Regions from separate parts of the Clostridium ljungdahlii DSM 13528 genome, predicted to be linked through region 1. Evidence: riboswitches for the same ligand, from Rfam matches in the RefSeq annotation. Region 1 holds a riboswitch; the other holds the start of a gene.
What was found. A riboswitch is a leader RNA that binds a small molecule or an ion and turns the genes downstream of it on or off. The one in region 1 is predicted to bind cobalamin.

Region 2: linked by a shared signal. The riboswitch ahead of cbiQ (cobalt ECF transporter T component CbiQ) and the one ahead of CLJU_RS15780 (cobyric acid synthase) in region 1 are both predicted to bind cobalamin.

What each region holds. Positions count from the first base shown of each region.
Region 1 is NC_014328.1:3,497,466-3,505,443, reverse strand. It holds gene CLJU_RS15790 (energy-coupling factor transporter transmembrane component T) at 1-656, shown strand, start outside; gene CLJU_RS15785 (energy-coupling factor ABC transporter ATP-binding protein) at 653-1,378, shown strand; cobalamin riboswitch at 1,490-1,662, shown strand; gene CLJU_RS15780 (cobyric acid synthase) at 1,839-3,356, shown strand; gene cbiB (adenosylcobinamide-phosphate synthase CbiB) at 3,407-4,360, shown strand; gene CLJU_RS15770 (pyridoxal phosphate-dependent aminotransferase) at 4,393-5,631, shown strand; gene CLJU_RS15765 (NAD(P)-dependent oxidoreductase) at 5,653-6,315, shown strand; gene hemC (hydroxymethylbilane synthase) at 6,312-7,184, shown strand; gene cobA (uroporphyrinogen-III C-methyltransferase) at 7,195-7,978, shown strand, end outside.
Region 2 is NC_014328.1:3,161,395-3,169,372, forward strand. It holds gene CLJU_RS14095 (hypothetical protein) at 1-963, opposite strand, end outside; gene CLJU_RS14100 (alpha/beta-type small acid-soluble spore protein) at 1,102-1,299, opposite strand; gene CLJU_RS14105 (energy-coupling factor ABC transporter ATP-binding protein) at 1,540-2,376, opposite strand; gene cbiQ (cobalt ECF transporter T component CbiQ) at 2,389-3,168, opposite strand; cobalamin riboswitch at 3,416-3,590, opposite strand; gene CLJU_RS21755 (cell wall-binding repeat-containing protein) at 3,768-5,279, opposite strand; gene CLJU_RS14120 (DUF503 domain-containing protein) at 5,395-5,685, opposite strand; gene CLJU_RS14125 (hypothetical protein) at 5,817-6,083, opposite strand; gene CLJU_RS14130 (cytochrome b5 domain-containing protein) at 6,119-6,532, opposite strand; gene CLJU_RS14135 (hydrogenase maturation protease) at 6,533-6,997, opposite strand; gene CLJU_RS14140 (nickel-dependent hydrogenase large subunit) at 6,994-7,978, opposite strand, start outside.

The DNA.
Region 1 (7,978 bases):
CTATGTTAAAACTTTCCTTTACTATTTTAAATATATTATTTTTATCGTTGTCTAAAAATTTTACTTATGTAATGCTTGTAGATGTTTATTTTCTACTAATTTTAAGTTTTTTGGATGTTCAAGATATAAAAAAAATACTGCTTTTAAGCATTTCTATTCCATTTTTTACATTTATAATGCTCATACCTTCCATACTTATGGGGAACATTAGAAATAGTGAAATGCTTTTACTAAAAGTAGCTGGTACTATAATTTCAATAAATGTTTTATCTTATACAACTAAATGGCATGATATAACTAAGGCGCTAAAGATGTTTTTTATACCAGACATATTTATTTTGGTATTTGACATAACTTTAAAATACATTTATATATTAGGTGAATTTTCTTTGGACATGTTTTATGCACTAAAGCTTAGATCTATAGGAAGAAATAGTAAAAAGTATTCTTCTATTTCAAAGATAATTGGCAGTTTATTTTTAAAATCAAAAGAAATGGGAGATGAAATGTATTGTGCTATGGAATGTAGGGGATTTACAGGAGAATATGTGTCTCACAAAAAATTTAAATTTAAGTTTTTTGATCTAATATATTTAATAGTTAATGTACTTATCATAACTATGTATTTTTACATATCTAGGGTGGGATTAAGATGATAAAAATTGAGAATGCTTTTTTTAAATATAAAAATAATGAAGTATTAAAAGATATAAATGTAACTATAGAACAAGGAGAATCCATAGCGCTTATAGGTGCAAATGGAAGTGGTAAATCTACCTTTTTAAAATTATTAAATGGAGTGGTATTTCCCACAAAGGGAAATTACTATTTTGATGATGTGAAAATATGTAAAAATGAATTGGAAAAAGGTAACTTCTCAAAGAAGTTCCATAAAAAAGTAGGATTTGTATTCCAAAACTCCGATGCACAACTTTTTTGCTCTAGTGTATACGAGGAAATTGCTTTTGGACCAAGGCAAATGGGAATGGATGAAGATGAAGTAAATAAAAGGGTAAATGACTGTCTAGAACTTTTAAATGTGAAGGATTTAGAAAACAGGGAGCCTTATAACATAAGTGGGGGAGAAAAAAAGAGAGTGGCTATAGCTGCTGTACTTGCATTAAATCCTGAAGTTTTGGTTTTAGATGAGCCTATGAGTGGAATAGACCCTAAGGGAAAGAAATTCTTAAATGATCTTTTTATCAAATTAAATAAAGCAGGAAAAACTATAATATGTTCAACACATGATTTTGAATATGTTAATGGACTTTTTAAACGAGTTCTTGTATTTTCTGAAGATCACCATATAATAAGGGATGACGCTTACAACAAAGTAATGGAGGATACTGAGTTTTTAGTGAAATATAATATCAAATAGTGTTATTAACTGTAAAACTTTAGAATTCCATGAAATTTTTATTTACTTTATGTAATATATTGGATATTTCAAGTTGACATAAAACTCTAATTATAATAAACTTAGAGTATAAATTAAATAGAAAATTCAGGTGCCTTTATAGGTGAAAAGGGAATACGGTTAAACTCCGTAGCAGCCCCCGCTACTGTATGTGATGATGAACTTTAGTTACCACTCGTAAAAGAGGAAGGTTAAAGTAAATATGAATCATAAGCCAGGAGACCTGCCTGATTGTTATTATATGCTTTCGGAGGGAGAGAAACTTTTAGTGTGGTTAACCTCAGCTTAAGCTGAGGTTTTTATGTTAAAGGCAGTTAGCTTTCTAAAGCTTACTGCCTTTTGGCTTTAATATAGATATGTGTGTATTAATTAAAATTAAACTTTTTATTATATTTAGGAAGTTTTGGGAGGAGTAATTGTTATGGCAAAAATTATGATTCAGGGAACTGGTTCTTCTGTAGGAAAAAGTATAATTGTTTCAGCCCTTTGTAGAATATTTAAACAAGATGGTTATTCAGTATGTCCTTTTAAATCTCAAAATATGTCATTGAACTCATATATAACATTAGATGGCAAAGAGATGGGACGGGCTCAGGTACTTCAGGCTTATGCAGCTGGATTGCAGCCGGAAGCATATATGAACCCTATATTGTTAAAACCAACTTCAGATAAGAAATGCCAAATAATAGTTAACGGAAAAGTGTATGGTAACAGCACTGCTATGCAATATCATAATATGAAGCTGGAATTTAGGGATATGCTTAAAGAACACTTTGAAAAGATGGAGAAGAAATTTGACATAATAGTAATGGAAGGAGCAGGAAGTCCTGCAGAAATAAATTTAAGAGATAGAGACATTGTAAATATGGGTATGGCAGAATCAGTAGATGCACCAGTACTTTTAGCAGGAGACATAGACAAAGGAGGAGTATTTGCATCCATTGCAGGAACAATGCTGCTTTTTACAGAAGAGGAGAAAAAAAGAGTAAAGGGTACTATAATAAATAAATTTAGAGGAGATAAAGATATACTGGAGCCGGGGCTTAAGATGCTTGAGGATATAGTAAAGGTACCTTGTCTTGGTGTCATACCTCATTTTAGATTGGCACTTGAGGATGAAGATGGAGCTGTAGAATTCAATAAAAGAGTTACAGCACCTATTGATATAGCCGTAATAAAGCTGCCTCATATATCTAATTTTACAGATTTAGATGCGCTTAAGAGCGAAGAAGACGTTTCCGTAAGATTTATAACATCTGTAGAAGAGTTTGGAAATCCAGATTTAGTCATTATTCCAGGAAGTAAAAATACTATAGAAGATCTACTTAAAATTAGACAGTGCGGCCTTGAGGATCGAATAAAAGAATATAGTAAAACTGGACTTGTCATAGGACTATGCGGTGGATATCAAATGCTTGGTAAAGTCATAGAAGATCCTTATGGAGTGGAGACAGATGTAGGAAAAGTAGAGGGTATAGGACTTTTAGACATAGAAACTATATTTGAAAAAGAAAAGGTTACAACTAGAGTAAATGCAAAAAGTAAAATTGACTTTCCAATAAAAAAGGATGGCGAATCTTTAACTAATAGAAAATTGGATGTATACGGATATGAAATACATATGGGAATATGCAAATATGGAAAAGATGCAAGACCATTGTTTAATATAACTGATAAAAATGGTGAAAAGGTTGACACAGAAGATGGTGCCATAAATATGTCAGGAAATGTAATTGGATCTTATATACATGGAGTTTTCGATGGAATTGATTTTAGAGAATTTATTGTAAATAAGATAAGAGAAAATAAAGGATTAGGTTATAAAAAATCTAAGACATATGAAAATCTTAGAGAAGGAGAATTGGATAAGTTAGCAAGCATAGTGCGAAAGAATTTAGATATAGATAAGATATACAATATTATGGGAATTAAAAGATAGTAATTAAATTTAGAAAAGAGGGGTTAAATTTGTCCAGTTCTTTTGTATTTATGAATTTAATAGATATTGTGATAGCAGTTGTAATTGATTGGATAATAGGAGATCCCTATTGGTTTCCCCATCCCGTTATATATATAGGAAAGCTTATATCTTATTTAGATAAAAAGGGAAGAAAGCTTTGCAAAAAAGAGGAGAGCTTAAAAGCATTTGGTGGATTAATTGTTTTCCTTGTTGCATTTGTTAGTTTTATTGTGCCTTTTGCAGTACTGCTGCTTTTAAGAAAAAATGTTATTTTATACAATATAGTAAATACATTTATTATTTGGACGACTATTTCTGCTAAATGCCTTGCTGTAGAGGCAAAGAAAGTATACTATGCCCTTAAAAAGGAAGATATTGAAGATGCAAGAACCAAGCTTTCTTATATAGTTGGAAGGGATACATCCTCTTTAAGCAGTCAGGAAATAATAAGGGCAGATGTGGAAACTGTGGCGGAAAATACTTCCGATGGAGTAATAGCACCACTTATATATGCAGCTATTTTTGGAGCACCACTTGCTATGCTCTATAAGGGAATAAATACTATGGATTCCATGCTTGGATATATGAATGAAAAGTATAGATACATAGGATTTTTTCCTGCAAAGGTAGATGACGTATTTAATTTTATACCTTCTAGAATTACAGGGGTACTTATGTGTATATCCGCTTTTGTAGTAAAAGGAAATCCTTTTAAGTCTTTTAAAATAATGATAAGGGACAGGAAAAACCACAAGAGTCCTAATTGTGCTTATCCTGAGGCAGCAGCAGCTGGAGCTATGAGAATACAGCTTGGTGGCACAAATGTTTATTTTGGTCAAGTAGTTTATAAACCTACTATAGGGGATAGACTTATGGAACTAAGTTTTAAACACATAGGACAGTGCATAATAATTATGTATTTTACCGAAATACTTTTTATGATTTTATGTGGAATAGTTATAATTGGATTACCCAGAGCGTAATTTAGAAAATCAATGATATAGGATGTGTTATTATGGAACATGGTGGAGATATATATACAGAGGGACTTTTAAAGGGAAGAAAGCTTTTGGATTTCAGTTCGAATATAAATCCACTAGGAGTACCTTTAAGTTTCAAAGAAAATATAGAAAAAGCATTAAAAGATGTAGAAAAGTATCCTGATGTGGAGTATAGACAACTTAAAAATTCAATAAAAGAGTATATAAATTTTTCATTAAATTACTTTTATCCGATGACTACCTGCTCTAATACTCCCACTTCTTCAAGTGGGAGCAAAGAGCAGCTACGTCCCTGGATAACGATTTCTAAGTATCAGGTGAAGTCAAAAACTCCATCTGATGCCAAGAACTCTGTTTACATTGAAGAAGAAAAAATATCAAGCAGCATGGAAGATACGAACATTGTATTAGGTAATGGAGCTGCAGAGATAATAGATCTTGTAATCAGCTGTTTTAAAAGCATCTGTATTGTAGTACCTTCTTTTATAGAATATGAAAAAAATGCAGCAGAATGGAACTGCCAAATAATACATTCACATTTGAAAGAGAATATGGAGTATGATTATAAAGATATCGGACAAAAAATAACAAAGTCAGAAGCATTAATTATTGGTAATCCAAATAACCCAAATGGCGGTGTAATAGATAAAGATAAGTTTAAAGAAATACTTGATTACTGCGAGGAAAATCATAAAACAATAATTATAGATGAAGCTTTTGTGGAGTTTACAGGAAAAAGAGGATGTTCTTTTTTAAGGGAATCGCAGAAATATAAATGTGTATTTTTAATCAGAGCTCTTACTAAATTTTTTGCACTGCCGGGAATAAGAATGGGATATGGTCTTTGTAAAAATGAAAATTTAATAAAAAGTATAAAATCCAAACAAAATCCATGGAACATAAACTCTTTTGCAGAAACAGCAGCTGAGAGTGTACTTAAAGATAAGAAATACATAGAAGAGTCCATTTGTTGGATAGAAAAAGAAAGAAAATTTATGTTAGATGAGTTAAAAGAGATACCTTTGTTTGAAAAAGTGTATGATAGCTACAGCAATTTTGTATTATGTAAAATGAAATATGAAGATTGTCAGAAGCTATATGGTAGATGTTTAAAAGAAGATGTTCTCATAAGAAGATGCAATAATTTTAAGGAACTTGATAGTAAATTTATAAGATTAGCGGTAAAAGATAGGTGGAGAAATGAAAGAATACTACAGGTGTTAAAAAAAATAAGTAAAGATGTAACTACTTAAGTTTTAAGGGGAGAAGAAGAGATGAAGGTAAACAACTTAGAAAATAATAATATGCTTTTGTCGCTGCTATCTCCTAAAATAAAAGTGATTATATTAGGGGGAGGACATGCAGCTTACATTAAATCAAAAACCTTTTCAAAAAAAGGATGCCAGGTTTATATATTGTCTAAAAAGTTTATGGATGATTTTGAAAATATAGGGAGCCTCCCTAATGTAAATATAATTAATGCAGAGTATGAAAAGAAGTATATAGAAGACAAGCACCTTGTAGTAATAGCTACAGATGATGTGAAAGTAAACTACAGCATAGCAGAGGATTGCAGAAAGCTATGTAAAATATATATAGATGCAACTAAGCCTGAAAATGGAAATTGCATTACACCCTGCCAGAGAAATACTAAAAATGTTTCAATTGGGATAAATACAAAAGGAGTATCACCTGTAACTTCTGTATTTATTGCAAATAAGCTGGTAGATTATATAAAAGACTATGATGAATTTGTAGAATTTACTTCTCATATAAGAAACAGCATTTGCAGTATAGATGATAAGAAAAAAATTATGAAGTTTATATGTACAGATGACTTTTACTTTTTTTATAAAAAGGGAAAGGCCCTAGATGTAATAAATATGTTTTTTACAACAGCAAATTTAAGGATAACACAGGATGGTGATAACATTTGAATTTTAAAATTGCAACTAGAAAGAGCAAATTAGCCCAGACTCAAACTGAAATAGTAATGGATATACTACAAAAAGATTATAATGCAAAGTGTGAAAAAGTGCTTATAGAAACAATGGGAGACAAGAGACTTGACATAGCCCTAAATAAAATAGGTGGAAAAGGTCTTTTCTTAAAGGAAATTGAGCTGGCACTTCTTAAAGATGAAGCAGATGCAGCAGTTCACAGTATGAAAGATGTACCTTTTGATGTGCCGGAAGATTTTGAAATAGCTGCTATTATGCAGAGAGAAGATGTAAGGGATGCCTTTGTATCTAAAGATAAAGTACCTTTTGATGAACTTCCTAAAGGAGCTAAAATTGGGACAAGCAGCAATAGAAGGGCAGAGCAGTTAAAGATATTAAGGCCGGATATAGAAATAGCTCCTATAAGGGGAAATATACAGACTAGAATAAGTAAAATAGAAAGCCAAAATTTAGATGGCATAGTTTTGGCAGCTGCAGGAATTAAAAGGTCTCACTTAGAGGAACTAGTTACTGAGTATTTTAAGGTGGAAGATATGGTACCTGCAATTGGACAAGGAGCTCTTGGTATAGAAACAAAAAAAGACAGTAAAAATAAGAGCTTTTTCAGTAAATTAGACGATGAAAATACAAGAATTTGTGTAGAAGCTGAAAGAAGCTTTATGAGGACATTAAATGGAGATTGTCATTCCACCATAGGTGCCTATGCAAAAATAGATAAAGATACTATAAATATCATGGGAATGTTCATGGTAGGAAATAAACTTATAAAAAAAGATGTAACAGGGAACAAGGAAGATTATATGGTTTTAGGTGAAAAACTTGCAAAAATGATATTGAAAGCTTAAGGAGGATACTATGGGAAAAGTTTATCTTATTGGTGCAGGACCTGGAGATGAGGAACTTATAACTTTAAAGGCAGTGAGAAAATTAAGTGAATGTACTGCAGTTATGTATGACAGGTTGGCAGGCCCTGGAATTTTAAAATATGTAAATGAGGACTGTGAAATATATTACTGTGGTAAGGAACCAGGATGCCATTATAAAAATCAAGATGAAATAAATAACATGTTAGTTGAACTTGCTAAAAAGGGACATGTAGTAGGAAGAATTAAAGGCGGAGATCCCTATGTATTTGGAAGAGGAGGAGAAGAAGCGCTGGCTCTTTTAAAAGAAAATATAGAGTTTGAGGTCATACCGGGAATAACTTCTCCAATATCAGCCTTAAATTATGCAGGAATACCTGTAACTCATAGAAAGGTAGCTCGAAGCTTTCATATCTTTACAGGAAAGACTGCTGAAAAGCTGGATATAAATTGGGAAGCTGCAGCTAAAATAGGAGGAACACTGATTTTCCTAATGGGATTTAGAAACTTGGAAGTAATATGCAGCAAGCTTAAGGAAAATGGCATGGATGAAAATACTCCTTGTGCCGTAGTTATGAGGGGAACTACTTCAAAGCAGAAAAAAGTTGTAGGAAAAATAAAAGACATAAAAGAAAAAGCTGAAGAGGCAGGACTAACTTCTCCCTGCATAATAGTTATAGGAGATGTTATAAAATTCAATGAGCAGCTTGATTGGTATGAGAAAAAGCCTCTCTTTGGAAAAAATGTATGTATCACAAGGTCAAAGGCTCAGTCAC
Region 2 (7,978 bases), 340 kb from region 1:
ATTTTTTTGTAAAGGTTTTAAGATGGAGGGTCCAAAAATTTCTGAAGATAATCTATCCCATTTTTCCGCAAAAGTTACTATAGATTTCCCACACTCAGGACAAATCCTTGATCCAAACATTCCATGAGGAAATAATACTTTACCTATTCTCATTGTTCTAGAAGGATAGCTATAATCATTTATAACCTTGCACTGGGATTCATTGGTAGTATACCGTATTTCGCATTCATTTTCGTCTAATCCAGCAGAAGCTATTTGAGTTCCAAAATCATCATATAGCTGAAGCTTTAATCCATTTTTTAAATAGGTAGGATTCCTGTTCACTTCTTTGTGCACATTAAATATGTTCCAAAGTATTACAGGATCCCAATTAAAAGATATTATAGCATAGGAATAAAGGTAAAACCTCCTTGTATCCATTTTGTACCCTCTGCTTTCAAATGTTTTTGCCTCCTCTACCATAAGCTCAGCAAGAATTTTTCCAAATTGATAATAAGGTTCCATTTTTTCTTCATCCATACATCCCGGTACCTTTTGTATACTTAATCTTTCTAATTCTTCAATAAGAAGTATAAGACATCTTTTAGCTGCCTGTACTCTCTCAACTCTTAAAAATTTCCTCTTTCCATCACAAAATGCATTAAAGCCCATGTTATTATCAATAAGTTGATCTAACATAGTAAATAATTCATGCATATTAAACTTAGTATTTGTACTTATTATAGTTTCAAGGGCCTTAAAGTCATAGACTTTTGACAATTTAGGGTCCTTAATTAGATCTTCTGTTACTAATTTTTTAAAAGCGCTTGCTAGTTTTTCGTCTTTATCTTCCAAAAATGAAAAATCATTTTTACTGATTTTTAGAACCAATTGTATTAACTCACTTGTAGGATGAAGTCCCAAATTTTTAGTAGCACCAGCTCCCCATAATACTACCGTTTCAGGCCAATATTTTTCAGGCATAAACCCATCTCCCTCCTTTAATTTAATTTTAATTAATTACTATTTTTCAAATATATATATTATACCACCGCAAAACATTTCATATAAAAATTAACCGGGAGATTTTTCAATCGCCCGGTCTATTTTTTAATATTTATTCTACTTTAAATTCTGTTCGTAGGATTCTATCATTCTTTTTACCATCTGTCCTCCTACTGATCCAGCTTCTCTTGCTGTAATATCACCATTATATCCATCTTTTAAATCTACTCCAACTTCTCTTGCTGCTTCCATTTTAAATCTATCCAGACCTTCTTTTGCTTCTGGAACTAATGCTCTATTACTTCTACTTGCCATAATTAATTCCCCCTTTAGGATTTTGATAGATTTTTATTGAAGTACTTATTAGTTGTGTATTTAAATTTTGTGCAATTTCAAAATTAATACTCTATTGAATTAATAACAAAAAAGTTAAATTTTAAGCTGCTTTATATTTTCTCGTAAATTCTCTAAAAGTATTTCTAAAATTTAAAAGGCACAAAAATACGGACAATCTTTACTCTTAGGTTGTCCGCAAAAATATTTTTACAATTAAAATTACACTTGAGACTTATTTTTTTCTAAAAAATCCTTTGCTTGTCCAATAGTAAGTGGCAAATCATCAGCATTTAAAATTCCATCTCTATCTAAAATCTCAATTAAATGTGCTACTCTAGGAAGTCTTAAATTAATCTTACGGATAACTTCCTTCTGATTAAATACTTCTTCAGTAGTTCCTCCCATTACGACCTTTCCTTTATCTAGAAGATAAACTTTATCTGCAAGAAGTGGAACTGTATCCACATCATGTGTTGCAAAAATTAGAGTAATTCCAAGTTCTTTATTTATAGAATCCAAAAGCCTAATTAATTTGTGTACTCCTCGTGGATCAAGTGCTGCGGTTGGCTCATCCAATACCATAACTTTTGGTTTCATAGCAAGTACGCTTGCAAGTGCAATTCTCTTTTTTTGTCCACCACTTAAATTGTGAGGGCTTTTATCTTCATACCCTGACATTCCCACTGTTTTTAAAGCCCACTCTATAGTATTCTCTAACTTTTTTCCACTAACTCCCATGTTTAAAAGTCCATAGGCAATTTCCTGCCTGACTGTAGGGTTAAAAAGCTGGTCATCAGAATCCTGAAATACCATTCCCACATTGCGCCTAATCTCTACTAAATTTTTTTTACATACTTCCATACCATTTACAGTGATAGTTCCAGATGTAGGTTTTAAAATTCCATTAAATAGGTGAAAAAGCGTAGACTTTCCCGCACCATTTGGGCCAAGTATTGCTACTTTTTCCCCACTTTTTATTTTCATTTTAATATCTTTAAGCGCCATACTCCCATCACCATAAGCATAACTAACTTGAGACACATCAATAATTTCCATAAACATTCTCCTTTAAATCAATACATTTGCAATAATTAGAACAACCAATAAAATCACACCTACTACACCAAGTTCAAAATCCTTAGAAGGTACTGGATATGTAAAAAATTTAGCTTCTATACTATCTTCATTATATCCCCTTGACAGCATGGCATTATAAACTCTTATACTTCGATCTAAAGATTGTATTATAACATAGACTGCTATTTCTGCAGTATCTTTAACCTGATGAAACCAACTAGCCTTATATCCCATACGACTCAACTGAGCGTGTCTCATACTTTTTCCCGTCTCTTCTATAATAAATATATACCTATACATCATATCTGCCAAGTCTACTATTATAGATGGCATTTTAAATATTCTAAGAGTTTCGAGTATTTCAATCATAGGCGTACAAAAAGATAGTACACAAGCTAAGGTAACAGCTGCCATTATTCTAAGCATAAGTAAAATTCCAAGATCAAGTCCTTCTTTATAAATATTTAAATGATAACTTCCAAATGGGATATAGGTTAAAACATGACTACCATTAGTAAAAAGCATACTTATAAATACAATCCACGCTATTCCAAAAGGTATAAGTAATCTTTTTACAAGCCTTTTCCATGGCAAATGTACTGTATAATACCCAAATAAAGATAGTCCCCATAAAAAAGTTACCAAATACCAATGCGAAAGGAAAGTAGCAATGATAATACCACTTAAAAACAAAACCGTTTTGACTCTCCCATCTAAACAATGTAAAAAACTATTTTTATCATACATTTTTCTAAATGAAGCTAGTTCCATAATTTTATTCTTCCCCTTTGATTTTAATTTGCTGAACATCTTTCCCCAGTAATATCCAACTATCAATTCTGCACAAAATTAGTCACAAAAGCACCTACTTATTCATCACCTTACATGACGTCCAATTTTTAATAATCTTTTCGTAAACGATTTTACCCTTCCTAGAAACCTAGGAAGGGTAAATTATAATAACTGAAATAATATACTATAACAAAGGTCACCCCCCTATCACTCGTAGAGTTTAATGGTTCCTAAAACAACATAGGCAGGTCTTCTGACTTAAGATCATCATCCCTATAGCCTTCCCAGTTTCCCAGTGACATATAATAAGGACTCCTCTTTTCACAGCGGCGGGACCGTGCAGACTTTCCATCTGGCTTCCCTTTTCAGCATAATAATGCACCTATATCTTTTTTATATTTTTTTGTCAATAGTTGCTTTTCTAATTATGATATATAACTATTTAAGGCAATTTTCTCACAATATTTCTTTCATGTCAAGCATGCGACTTAATTAGTTGCAATTGGTGATTTGGAAATTAATTATTGTAAAAACTATCCGAAGTATAAGTCGATTTTTTACTTAGAAACACCATGAACCTAGTTTTCATACATAAAATAAGCAATAGCATCTTTTAATGATGTAGCAAAATCTACATTTCTCTTATGATAAGCATTTCCTCCATACTCATTTCCTTGATTATCACATATATAAGCATAATCATAACTTTTTGGATCACACCACTTCATAAAAGTATAGGTATGGCTTGGACCATTCGTTGTAAAACATATATCTCCAGGTCGAAGTTGTGCTAAATCCTCGCACTTAGTCCACCCTCTTTGTAAAAGTTGTGATGTAAATTGTACAGTATTACATACCCACTCTGGCAAATCAGTAAGCCCTGATCTTCTCAAAGCTTCACTTTGAAAATATACACAGTTATTGCTTGTGTCACCACCGTGAAGTTCAATAGCTCTACTTAAAACTGATTGTCTATGATCTTCATCACTAAGATAATTATAAAGATTTTTCTGCAATTCAGAATGGGAAGCAGAAGTATCTGTTGGTGTAGTTGGCTCAGATGATGGGTCAGCTGGTGCTGGCTGCGGCTGCGGTTGTGGCTCAGGTGATGGTTGAGGCTTATCTGACGTTTTGCCATTTGTCAAAGTTGCCACTATGTCTCCAGTTATCCCAGCTTCACCACCAAATACATATAACTTACTAAAGCTTTTATTTTCTATAAAACATTGTGTTACAGGAGCTGTACTGCTTCCTACCAAAACTATTGGATTTGAATTTAATGCAGCAAAAGCTGATCCGCTTAGTGCATCTGCAAAGTCTTCTGAATAAGCCAGACAAATCGAACTAAAATCAAATTTATCAGAAAAAGCATTTATTATATTTATATTTCTTTCATATTTATCGCTGCCAGAAATCCTCTTAACATTTGGGAACTTAGATGACACAGCATCACTTATTATGTCTTGTCCACCTAATACATAAGTTACCGGTATATTTTTATTTTCTACCAATTGACTTACTGAATCTGGTACTGAATCCTTTGGTACTAATATAATTGGCATTTGCAATTTTGCAGCTATAGAAGCTATAGAAAGTGCATCAGTATAATCACTATCTGTAGTTAAGATTATTCCATTAGATGTCCCTATTTGATTTGCCACTGATACGGAGGTCTCAGTTCTGTTAAGTCCAGAAAATCTTTCAGTTGATATATTCATCCCATGAAGCTCATCCTCAACTTCATTGCTTATAACTCCAGTACCTCCTACAATAAAAACTTGTTTAACACTTAATCTCTTTATTTGCTCAATTGTAGTATTCTCTAATCTATCACTGCCATTTAAAAGTATTGGTGCATTATATTTTTTAGCTAAAGTTGCCGCACTTAAGGCATCTGGAAAGTTATATCCATTCACAATAACTGCATAGTTGGAACTCTTCCAACCCTGATTTACTATTTGTGAACAGGTTCCATATCTATCTTGTCCACCTAATCTTATAGATTCCGGTGAAGCAGCACTAGCTCTCACTCCAAAAAATATAAATACAAACATAAAAACAGAAAGTAAACTAATTAATTTTTTTCTCATATGTACACCCCTTATTATTTAAGTAATTGACTTTCACACCTATTTTATCCTGTAGCTGTATCTTAAAGTTATCACAATTGTAAAATAGTTGTAACTTTTTTATTTAAACACTGCTTTACATACCTTCAACATCTTCTTTTTGAATATCTATTATTTCCGCGTCAGTATTGTTTTCTACAAAAGTTATGATATTTTCCATTGTCGAATCTACTTGTGCAGAAGTTCCACATATTCCTGCAGCTCCTATAACTATCATTTGATGAACATCCTGTTCATCAACTTCTGCCACAGATACGTTAAACTTATTTTTTAACTTTTGAACTATGCTTTTTACTACCATTCTTTTTTCTTTCAATGAATGAACCCAGGACGCTCTCAAGGTAATTTTCATAAGCAATATTTTCATATGTTTCACCATCTTTTCATTATAAGTATAATTTGCTTTATGTTTTCCTGTCAACTTTTGATTATAAAAATAGTTTTACGGTAGCACAAATAACCTCTTCAATTATGCCATCCAAATTGCTAATATCATTTCTACTTTTCATCTTCATATTGGTAACCTTCTATATTTTTAATTATTGCCATTTGATTAGGCAAATTTTCAATTTCAATTTTAACTTCTGTTGATTCATCAGTTATGTCTTCATTATAGTTTCTCAAATAATCATAAAGATTATTTTCATTAACATGACTGTAACTATTTACAGCTATAACTACTTTACCTATCTTTAAAATCTTATTTGAACTGCAGCATTCACTTAAAGTCCTAGATATTTTACTCAATAAAATCATATCATGCATTTATTATTTACCCCTTTTTCAAAACTAATTTGTTATTAAATTTTTAACTCTCCCACTTTAGGTAGACCATTTAATATCTTTGTTTCTCCACTGTGACATGCCTTAAATTGTAAAGTTAAATCTTTTCCAGCATACAGACTAAAATGCGTCCCTCCACCCCATACAGGAGACAAACTCACATCATACACTATTCCATTTACAGCAACATACGCCGGAGAGCCACCAGCACCATTGTATTTTGAAAGTTCTTCCAAAGTAAATTGTTTTTCCTGTCTTACTATATCTTTGTTCATTGTATTCATTAGTTTTTCTAATTCCCCTATTTGAATATTCATGAGATGTCTATAATGGCTTTTTATAAAAGGACATACAGCAAACATACTATTTCTTTTATAAAAAGTAATTTTTCTCCTAATTATCTTCAGCCTTTTCATTAAATAAAAATCCAACTATTTTTCCTCCCATGCTCTATCATTCAATCTCAGAAAAATATTTTTCAATACATCTTTTGAAATAGACTTAAGCTTATTCTGTAAATTATGGCTAAGTCCCAATTTAAAGCTTATACTAGCTGCTTCAATTTCAATAATAAATCCAGTTAAGGATTTGTAATAAACTCCTATCAAATCTATGAAACTATAGCTATGCTGAGTATAATATTTCTTTTTACACTTATAATCTTGTAAGCTGGCAACTGTTATCGTACCTGGAACTTTTCCATTATAAGAAGCATCTATTATAAATATAAAATCACCATCTTTTACTTGGGAAATGCAATATTCCACATCTGTCTCTCCACTTATAGATTCAACATTGTTATGCGTAAGCTCCTCCTTTATATTTTCCAGTATTCTAATTCCAATGCCATCATCCTCCATCAATATGTTTCCTAGAGCAATAACTTTTGCTTTCATACTATAACCTGTACATCCACTGGTTCATATTTATCACTTACAAGATGCGTTGCACAGGAAACACAAGGATCAAAAGATCTCATAATTCTCCCAACTTCTATAGGCTGCTTTATATCTTTTATTTTCGTTCCAACTAAAGATTTTTCTCCAATTCCAAGCGCACCTGATTGATTTCTTGGCCCCATATTCCACACTGTAGGAGTTATAATATTGTAATGCTTTATAAATTTATCTTCTATACTTATCCAGTGTCCCAAGGATCCTCTAGTTGTGTCAATTAATCCTGCACCAAATGCTTTATCTGGTATTTGATATATTCTTTGTTCTGCTGGAATAAGCTTAATTCTATCTGCAAGTCCTTGCATAATTTCTAAAATCTTTTTTGTTTCAAGTACTCTGGCAACATTTCTGTCCATACATGAACTTCCACCAGTATACTCACCTGAAAGTATCAATCTTGCTAGAGGTCCTACTTCCATAGAATATCCATTATAGGTTGGCGATTTTATAAAGCTGTAACCTGTTTCTTTAGATAAATTTATCGTTTCATCATCGCTTGTATACCAGGTGTGGAGTATGTTTTCCGTAATTTTATTACTATTGAAATTATACTTTCGTCCATTTATTAATACAGAAGGTCCTACATAACTTATCTCAGGATCAGCATACTTGTCAAAAATTCCATAAGTCATAAAGTTTCCATAAGCTCCTCCCATTTTAAAATAATCAGCATAGTATTTTGAAATTATGTTCATGTCCTCTAACATAACACTACTTACAAATTTATTAATTTGAGAAATAATAGATTTAACTTTTGTGAGTTTATATGGATCTATATTTATGGTAACTCCTCCAACAAAAATTCCATGATTATGGGGGGCTTTTCCTCCAAGGATAGCCAACCCTTCATGGGCTAACCTGCTGTATTTAATACTTTCAATATAATCTTCACTTATCTTTTTATTTAGGTTATAAGGCAAT